2 regions of the Streptomyces sp. NPDC001514 genome follow, and region 2 is predicted to be linked to the other one. Evidence: predicted binding sites of a transcription regulator. Region 2 holds the regulator's gene; the other holds the start of a gene.
The links. The regulator HspR, encoded in region 2, represses chaperone genes until heat shock. The targets are predictions, from matches to a motif close to TTGAGNNNNNNNNNCTCAA.

Region 1 (4,415 bases), on a different contig from region 2:
GGAGGGGGGTTACGCCGCCGCCGGCACCGGGACCTCCGCCGGGGAGAGGGCGATCTCCAGGACCTGGCGGACGTCCGTCACCGGGTGGACCTCGAGCTTTTCCAGTACCTCCGCCGGGACGTCGTCCAGGTCCGCCTCGTTCCGCTTGGGGATCACGACGGTCGTGGTCCCCGCCCGATGCGCGGCCAGGAGCTTCTGCTTGAGGCCTCCGATCGGCAGCACGCGCCCGGTCAGCGACACCTCACCGGTCATCGCCACATCCGTCCGCACGAGCCGGCCGGAGAGCAGCGACGCCAGCGCCGTCGTCATCGTGATGCCCGCGCTCGGGCCGTCCTTGGGAACCGCGCCCGCCGGGAAGTGGATGTGCACACCCCGGTCCTTGAGATCGGCCACCGGCAGTTCGAGCTCCGCACCGTGCGAGCGGAGGAAGCTCAGCGCGATCTGCGCGGACTCCTTCATGACGTCACCGAGCTGACCGGTTAGGGTCAGCCCTGCCGCGCCCGTCTCCGGGTCGGCCAGCGACGCCTCGACGTACAGCACGTCGCCGCCCGCGCCCGTGACCGCGAGCCCGGTCGCCACACCCGGCACGGCCGTACGGCGCTCGGCCGGGTCCTGGGCGGACTCGGGGACGTGGTGCGGCCGGCCGATCAGCCCGCGCAGATCGCCCTCGCCGACCGCGAACGGCAGCTCCCGGTCGCCCAGTTCGTGCTGGGCGGCCACCTTCCGCAGCAGTCGCGCGATGGACCGCTCCAGGTTCCGTACGCCCGCCTCACGGGTGTACTCGCCCGCCAGCCTGCGCAGCGCGGACTCCTCGATGGTGACCTCGCCGTCGGCCAGTCCCGCCCGCTCCAGCTGGCGCGGGAGCAGGTGGTCGCGGGCGATGACGACCTTCTCGTCCTCGGTGTAGCCGTCGAGCCTGACCAGCTCCATCCGGTCGAGCAGGGCCTCCGGGATGGCCTCCAGGACGTTCGCCGTGGCCAGGAAGACCACGTCGGACAGGTCGAGCTCGACCTCCAGGTAGTGGTCGCGGAACGTGTGGTTCTGTGCCGGGTCCAGGACTTCGAGCAGCGCCGCCGCCGGGTCCCCGCGGAAGTCGGAGCCGACCTTGTCGATCTCGTCGAGCAGGACCACCGGGTTCATGGACCCGGCCTCCTTGATGGCGCGGACGATACGGCCGGGCAGCGCGCCGACGTACGTACGCCGGTGGCCGCGGATCTCCGCCTCGTCCCGTACGCCGCCGAGCGCGACCCGGACGAACTTCCGCCCCATCGCGTGCGCGACGGACTCGCCGAGCGAGGTCTTGCCCACGCCCGGCGGGCCGACGAGCGCGAGAACCGCACCCCCGCGCCGCCCGCCGACCACGCCGAGCCCCCGGTCGGCGCGCCGCTTGCGCACCGCCAGGTATTCGGTGATCCGTTCCTTCACGTCGTCCAGGCCCGCGTGCTCGGCGTCGAGGACGGCCTTGGCGCCCTGGATGTCGTACGCGTCCTCCGTGCGCTCGTTCCACGGCAGTTCGAGGACGGTGTCGAGCCAGGTGCGGATCCAGGAGCCCTCGGGGCTCTGGTCGCTGGACCGCTCCAGCTTCTCGACCTCCTTGAGGGCCGCCTCGCGGACCTTCTCGGGGAGGTCGGCGGCCTCGACGCGGGCGCGGTAGTCGTCGGACTCGTCTCCCTCGGTCTCGCCGTTGAGCTCACGCAGCTCCTTGCGCACGGCTTCGAGCTGGCGGCGCAGCAGGAACTCGCGCTGCTGCTTGTCGACGCCCTCCTGGACGTCCTTGGCGATGGACTCGGCGACGTCCTGCTCGGCGAGGTGCTCGCGGAGCTGTTCGGTGGCGAGCTTGAGCCGGGCGACGGGGTCGCCGGTCTCCAGCAGCTCCACCTTCTGGGCGGTCGTCAGGAACGGTGAGTAGCCGGAGTTGTCGGCGAGGGCGGATACATCGTCGATCTGCTGGACGCGGTCGACGACCTGCCATGCGCCGCGCTTCTTCAGCCAGCTGGTGGCGAGCGCCTTGTACTCCTTGACCAGTTCGGTGACGGAGCCCGGCAGCGGATCGGGGACGGTCTCGTCGATGCCGATGCCCTCCACCCAGAGGGCGGCGCCGGGGCCGGTCGTCCCCGCGCCGATCCTGACCCGGTTGCGGCCGCGGATGAGCGCGCCGGGGTCGCCGTCGGAGAGCCGGCCGACCTGCTCGACGGTGCCGAGCACGCCGGTCGCGGCGTACGTCCCGTCGATGCGCGGCACGAGCAGCACCCTGGGCTTGCCCGGCTGTGACCGAGCGGCGGCCTGGGCGGCCTCCACCGCGGCCCGTACGTCGGCGTCGGACAGGTCGAGCGGTACCACCATCCCGGGCAGCACGACCTCGTCGTCGAGCGGCAGCACAGGCAGGGTGAGGGCGTCGTTGTACGACGAGGACTCAGCAGCCATGATCTCCCCTTCGGCAGTCAAGTTGAGCTATGCCGACTCAATGCAGAAGGGGCCACCGGATGTTCCCGGGACGGCGTTCGCTGTGAGCGATCGACGATGCCGGATCCCGTGAGCGGCCGATGTAATAAGCGCATGACGGATTCATCTCTTACAGATGCGATACGTGCCTGGGTGGACGGCTGGGTCGTCTCACGGGGTGCGGCGGAGCCCATGGCCGAGCCCTGGGGCTTCACGATCGATGTCGGGCTGCCCCGGCACACCACCCGCCATGTGCTCACCGACGGCGGGGCGGCGACCGTCCGCGAGGTCGCCGCGGCGGCCCGGACGCCCGGCCGCTGGCTGAAGGTGTTCGAGGACCCGGAGACGGTCCTGGACCGGCTCGGGCCCGACTGGACGCCCGACGAGCCCGGCTTCCTGATGACGGTGGAGCTGCGGCCGGAGGAGGCCGTGGTGCCCGCCGGACACCGGCTGCGGACCTGGACGCACGGGGCCGTGACCAAGGTCCTGGTCACGACGGACGACGGGACCTTCGCGGCGCGCGGGCAGATCGCGCGGGGCGGGGCGGGGCCCGCGGTCGTCGACCAGATCGAGACCGCCCCCGAGCACCGGCGCAAGGGCCTCGGCAGCCTGGTGATGCGTACGCTCCAGAACGCGGCGGTCGAGGAGGGCGCCACGGCCGGGGTGCTGGGCGGGACGCCCGACGGGCGGGCCCTGTACGAGGCACTGGGGTGGCGGGTGGTCGCGCCGCTGGTGAGCGTGTACTACGACCCGAAGACACCCTGAACAGGCGGAAGACACCCTGACACAAGCGACGGATGCCCGTGGGCCTGGACAGGGCGGCGGCTACGCCCGCGCCCACGCCCACCGGCGCACGAGCGGCACGCCCAGCACTCCGGCCAGGAGAGCCAGCGGATGGCCCCAGTCGGTGAGGGGGTCCTCGTACGCCAGGAGGTCCCCCAGCAGGACGACCGACACCCATCCCAGAACCACCGTCCGCACCATCGGCGTGAGCAGCCCGGCCAGCGCACCGACGCAGGTCAGGAGGCCGAAGCTGATTCCGTAGTCGAGGCGGTGCAGAGACGTCTCGGGCAACTGCCCGGCCATGACGGAGAGTCCGACCGGGATCTCCGTCGCGAGGGTCGCCACCACATGGCCGCCGAGGAACACGGCGGCCGTGCGCCAGGCCCCGATCCGCCGCTCCAACGCGGTGAGGACGAGCACGAATCCGACGGCGTACGGGGAGGTCGGTCCGCCCGCGACCCACAGGGCACTGGCGACGAGGACCAGCAGCGGGGTCGAGGCGAGATGGGCGACGTCCGTACTGGAGCCGCGCAGCAGGGCGGCGACGGTGGCCGGATCGCCGTACTCCGCGTACATCGAGGTCGCGACGAGGACGAGCCCGTACCAGAAGGTGAACGGCGTCCCGGTCGGGGTGGGGAGGAGGCGGACGAGCCGCCGCCAGGGGGCCGGGCGTGCCGGCGCGGGCGCTCTGTCGCGTACGGGCAACGGCGGTACGGGCGATGCGGGCGGTGCGGGGGACGAGGGCGGTGCGGGGGACGAAGGCGGTGCGGGGGACGAGGGCGGGCGCGCGGGTGAGGTCCTCTGGCGCGGGATACCGCCCAGCAGTTCGGGACCGGCCGTCTCGGCCGGATCGGGTGACTCAAGCCGCTGCACCGCGGGAGCTCCTTCGCATCGACTCCGTATCGACCTGTTTGCCGACAGCCCCCCGACCCTGCCCAGCCAACGCGATCATCACGCACCCCGTCCATGGCCTGCGTCACACAAGGCAACCGGCACACCGGGGCCCGACGCCAAATCCCCCTCCGGGCAACGCGCTTGCCTCACCGCCGTCACCCGCCGTCACCGCCGTCACCCGCCGTCCATGACGGCGCACCTTCGCGCCCTTTGCCTGCCCCCGCGCTGCATCGCGCGCCGGGGAACCCGGGGGAAACTGCGCGGCGCCCGTCCGAGCACTCTCGTAGTCTGCAGAT
Region 2 (4,415 bases):
GACCCGCAACCAGGCCGAGCAGCTCGTCTACCAGACCGAGAAGTTCCTCAAGGACAACGAGGACAAGGTCCCGGGCGAGATCAAGACCGAGGTCGAGGGTGCCGTCGCCGAGCTGAAGGACAAGCTCAAGGGCGAGGACACCGCGGAGATCCGCACCGCGACCGAGAAGGTCGCCGCCGTCTCCCAGAAGCTCGGCCAGGCCATGTACGCCGACGCGCAGGCCCAGCAGGCCGCGGGCGGTGCCGGTGACGCCGGTGCCTCCCAGGCGAAGGCCGAGGACGATGTCGTCGACGCCGAGATCGTCGACGACGAGAAGGACCAGAAGGGTGGCGCTGCCTGATGACGGAGGAGACCCCGGGCTTCGAGGAGAAGCCTGACGTCCCCTCCGGCGCCACTCCGGACGAAGCGGCGCAGGCCGCCTCCCCCTCCGCGGAGGAGGGGGCGGCCCCGGCCGGGGACGCAGCACAGACCGCGGCTCAGGCAGGCCTGACGGCCCAGCTGGACCAGGTCCGTACCGCGCTCAACGAGCGCACGATGGACCTCCAGCGGCTCCAGGCCGAGTACCAGAACTACCGTCGCCGGGTGGAGCGGGACCGGATCACGGTCAAGGAGATCGCCGTCGCGCAGCTCCTGACCGAGCTCCTGCCCGTCCTCGACGACATCGGCCGTGCCCGCGAGCACGGTGAACTGGTGGGCGGCTTCAAGTCGGTGGCCGAATCGCTGGAGACGGTCGCCGCCAAGATGGGTCTGCAGCAGTTCGGCAAGGAGGGCGAGCCCTTCGACCCGACGATCCACGAAGCCCTGATGCACTCGTACGCACCGGACGTCACCGAGACGACCTGCGTCGCGATCCTGCAGCCGGGCTACCGGATCGGCGAGCGGACCATCCGCCCCGCGCGGGTCGCGGTGGCCGAGCCCCAGCCGGGCGCGGCACCCGCGGCGCCGAAGGAGGAGCAGCCGGCAGGCGAGGAGAGCGGTGGCCCGGACGAGGGCTGACGTGATCGGTGACGGAAACGGGTACGAGTACGGAGTCGTCCGAGAGGAGGGACGTCGGTGAGCACGAAGGACTTCGTGGAGAAGGACTACTACAAGGTTCTCGGCGTCCCCAAGGACGCCACCGAGGCCGAGATCAAGAAGGCGTACCGGAAGCTCGCCCGCGAGTTCCACCCGGACGCCAACAAGGGCGACGCCAAGGCCGAGGAGCGCTTCAAGGAGATCTCCGAGGCCAACGACGTGCTCGGCGACGCCAAGCGGCGCAAGGAGTACGACGAGGCGCGCGCCCTCTTCGGCAACGGCGGCTTCCGGGCAGGCGGCCCCGGCGCCGGCGGCACGTTCAACTTCGACCTGAGTGACCTCTTCGGCGGCACCCAGGCCGGGGGCGGCAGCGGCGCCGGCGGCGCCGGCGGCTTCGGGGGCGGCATCGGAGACGTCTTCGGCGGGCTGTTCCACCGCGGCGCCGGGGCGGGTACGCGTACGCAGCCGCGCCGCGGCCAGGACATCGAGTCCGAGGTGACGCTCAGCTTCACCGAGGCGGTCGAAGGGGCCACGGTCCCGCTGCGGATGTCCAGCCAGCAGCCCTGCAAGGCCTGTTCGGGCACCGGAGACAAGAACGGCACGCCGCGTGTGTGCCCGACCTGTGTCGGCACCGGGCAGGTCTCGCGCGGCGGCAGCGGCTCGTTCTCGCTCACCGACCCGTGCGTGGACTGCAAGGGGCGTGGGCTCATCGCCGAGAACCCGTGCGAGGTCTGCCACGGCAGCGGCCGGGCCAAGTCGTCGAGGACCATGCAGGTCCGCATCCCCGCGGGCGTGAGTGACGGCCAGCGGATCCGGCTGCGCGGCAAGGGCGCACCGGGCGAGCGCGGCGGCCCGGCGGGCGATCTGTACGTCGTCGTCCATGTCGACCCCCACCCGGTCTTCGGCCGCAGGGGCGACAACCTCACCGTCACGGTGCCGGTCTCCTTCACGGAGGCGGCACTGGGCGGCGAGGTGAAGGTGCCGACGCTCGGCGGGCCCCCGGTCACGCTGAAGCTGCCCGCGGGCACGCCCAACGGTCGTACGATGCGCGCTCGTGGCAAGGGCGCCGTCCGTAAGGACGGCACCCACGGCGATCTCCTGGTCACCGTGGAGGTCGCGGTGCCGAAGGACCTCGGTGCCGATGCGCGTGAGGCCCTGGAGGCGTACCGGAAGGCGACTGCCGGCGAGGACCCGCGGGCAGAACTGTTCCAGGCTGCGAAGGGAGCATGACGCGATGGACGGCCGACGTCGACAGCCCGGGTTCGGAAGCAGGGTCTATGAACTGACCGACGAGACGCCGGTGTACGTCATCTCGGTGGCGGCCCAGCTCTCCGGCCTACACCCGCAGACGCTGAGGCAGTACGACCGCCTCGGCCTGGTCTCCCCCGACCGCACCGCCGGACGGGGTCGGCGCTACTCGGCCCGCGACATCGAACTGCTCCGCCAGGTGCAGCAGTTGTCGCAGGACGAGGGCATCAATCTGGCCGGTATCAAGCGCATCATCGAACTGGAGAACCAGGTCGCGGCGCTCCAGGCACGCGTCGCCGAGCTCTCGGCGGCGGTGGAGGGCGCGGCGGCGGCGATGCAGCAGCGCGAGGCGCAGGTGCACGCGTCGTACCGGCGGGATCTGGTGCCGTATCAGGACGTGCAGCAGGCCAGTGCGCTGGTGGTGTGGCGGCCGAAGCCGAAGCGCGACGGCTGAAGCCGTCAGGAACGCATGAAGGGGCCGGGAGGGCGAGTAGCTCTCCCGGCCCCTCTGCGTCCGCCTATGCGTGCGCCCTCTGCACGGGCGGGCGCGGCCGCCGTCAGCCCTGTTCCGGCGGCGGGGCCGAGAGGATCCCGGACTGGGCGATGAGATAACCCAGTTGCGCCCGCGAACCACTGCCGAGCGCCGAGGCGAGCTTGGCGATGTGGGCGCGGCAGGTGCGGACGTTCATACCGAGCCGGCGGGCGATCGCCTCGTCGACGTGGCCCTCGACGAGGAGCCTTGCTATGGCGCGCTGCACCCCGCTTATGCCGTTCACGTTGGGCTCGTACGTCACCGGGTCGTCGAGCGGGATCGCCTGCATCCAGAACTGGTCGAAGACGCCGACGAGATACTCGACCAGGCCGGGGTGGTGCAGCTCCAGTGCGACCTGGCGGTCCCGGCTGGCCGGGACGAAGGCGACCTTGCGGTCCACGATGATCAGCCGGTCGATGATCTCCTCCAGCGTGCGCACCTCGACCTCGGGGCCTATGCGTTCCAGATAGGCCAGGGTGATCGGCTGGTGGCGGGCGGTGTGCTGGTAGAGGGTGCGCATCCGGATGCCGCGGCCGAGGAGCGGTCTGACCCTGCGCAGTGCCGCGCCGAAGGTGGCCGCGCTGCGGCCGCTGCCCGGCTGGACGGTCAGCAGCTCCGACGTGCACTCGGCAACGACGCGGTCCAGGCTGGCATTGATCCGGGGGAGTCCTTCGAGCACCGTGATCGCGTGGGTGGTCGAAGGGTCCTGCGCGCTGATGGTCATGAATGGCTCAAACGCGTCGGACAGTTGAACGGTAAGCCGTCTACGCTCCTGAATTTCGCTCTCTATCGGCAGCAGGAGCTGGGCCAGCGCCGCGGAGGGGGGCACGGGGCGGAGCCACTGGACGTCGTCGGGGTCGGGACGCAGCAGGTCCAGGTCGATCAGGCAGGGTGCGGAGGTCACCTCCGTCCGGGCGATCCGTCCACTCCGCAGGGCACTCGCATACAGCCGTGAACCGGCCTCGCACAGCTGTGCATGTGTATGAGGGTGACCCTGATTGTCCAGTTCTGACCGCATCTATACACCCCCAGGCTTTTGCAATACAGGAACATGATGCATTGAGCCAGTGGTGGAAACGTGGAGAGTGAGCCATCGTCATGGCTGCGGGGGAGCCGTAGGAATCACCTTCAAGTGAGGTTGCTCGGTCATGGCCAAGAAGCTCATACGCACCGTAGTCGGTGTCGCGCTCTTCGCTGCTGCGGCAGTGGGGGTTGTGACGTCGGCCGAGGGTCCCGGGTGGGGTCTGGGTTCACAGGTGACCCAGGTGACCTCAGCGGCGCCTGACCCGGGCTGGGAAGTCGCACCGCGGGCGGTCCAGGACCCGGGCTGGGAGTTCACGGCGCCGGCGGCGTCGCAGGATCCCGGCTGGGAGTCGGCGGACCCCGGTTGGGAGTCCGTGAGGGCATGACGGTTCCCGAGGATCCTCGCTTCCGGCGGGAGATGGCGACCGCGTACCGCTCCGGGTGGCATTTCATCGACCTCGTCACAGCGGTGCCGCACCGTGGCGATTCGTTGATGGTCACCCTCTTCGGCGAACCGGTCGTGATCAACCGCGGCGACGACGAGGAGATCCGCGCGTACCGCTGCCTGCGGAGGCCCCGCGGGGCTCCGCAACCCGTC

Region 1: a site for HspR is predicted at 2,447-2,465, ahead of lon (endopeptidase La). Genes of this name have one in related genera too.

What each region holds. Positions count from the first base shown of each region.
Region 1 covers NZ_JBSFHO010000001.1:352,180-356,594, reverse strand. The annotation lists gene lon (endopeptidase La) at 10-2,424, opposite strand; gene ACWCXB_RS01530 (GNAT family N-acetyltransferase) at 2,635-3,207, shown strand; gene ACWCXB_RS01525 (rhomboid-like protein) at 3,268-4,098, opposite strand.
Region 2 covers NZ_JBSFHO010000022.1:6,077-10,491, forward strand. The annotation lists gene dnaK (molecular chaperone DnaK) at 1-340, shown strand, start outside; gene grpE (nucleotide exchange factor GrpE) at 340-996, shown strand; gene dnaJ (molecular chaperone DnaJ) at 1,054-2,244, shown strand; gene ACWCXB_RS22750 (heat shock protein transcriptional repressor HspR) at 2,249-2,716, shown strand; gene ACWCXB_RS22755 (helix-turn-helix transcriptional regulator) at 2,820-3,812, opposite strand; gene ACWCXB_RS22760 ((2Fe-2S)-binding protein) at 4,200-4,415, shown strand, end outside.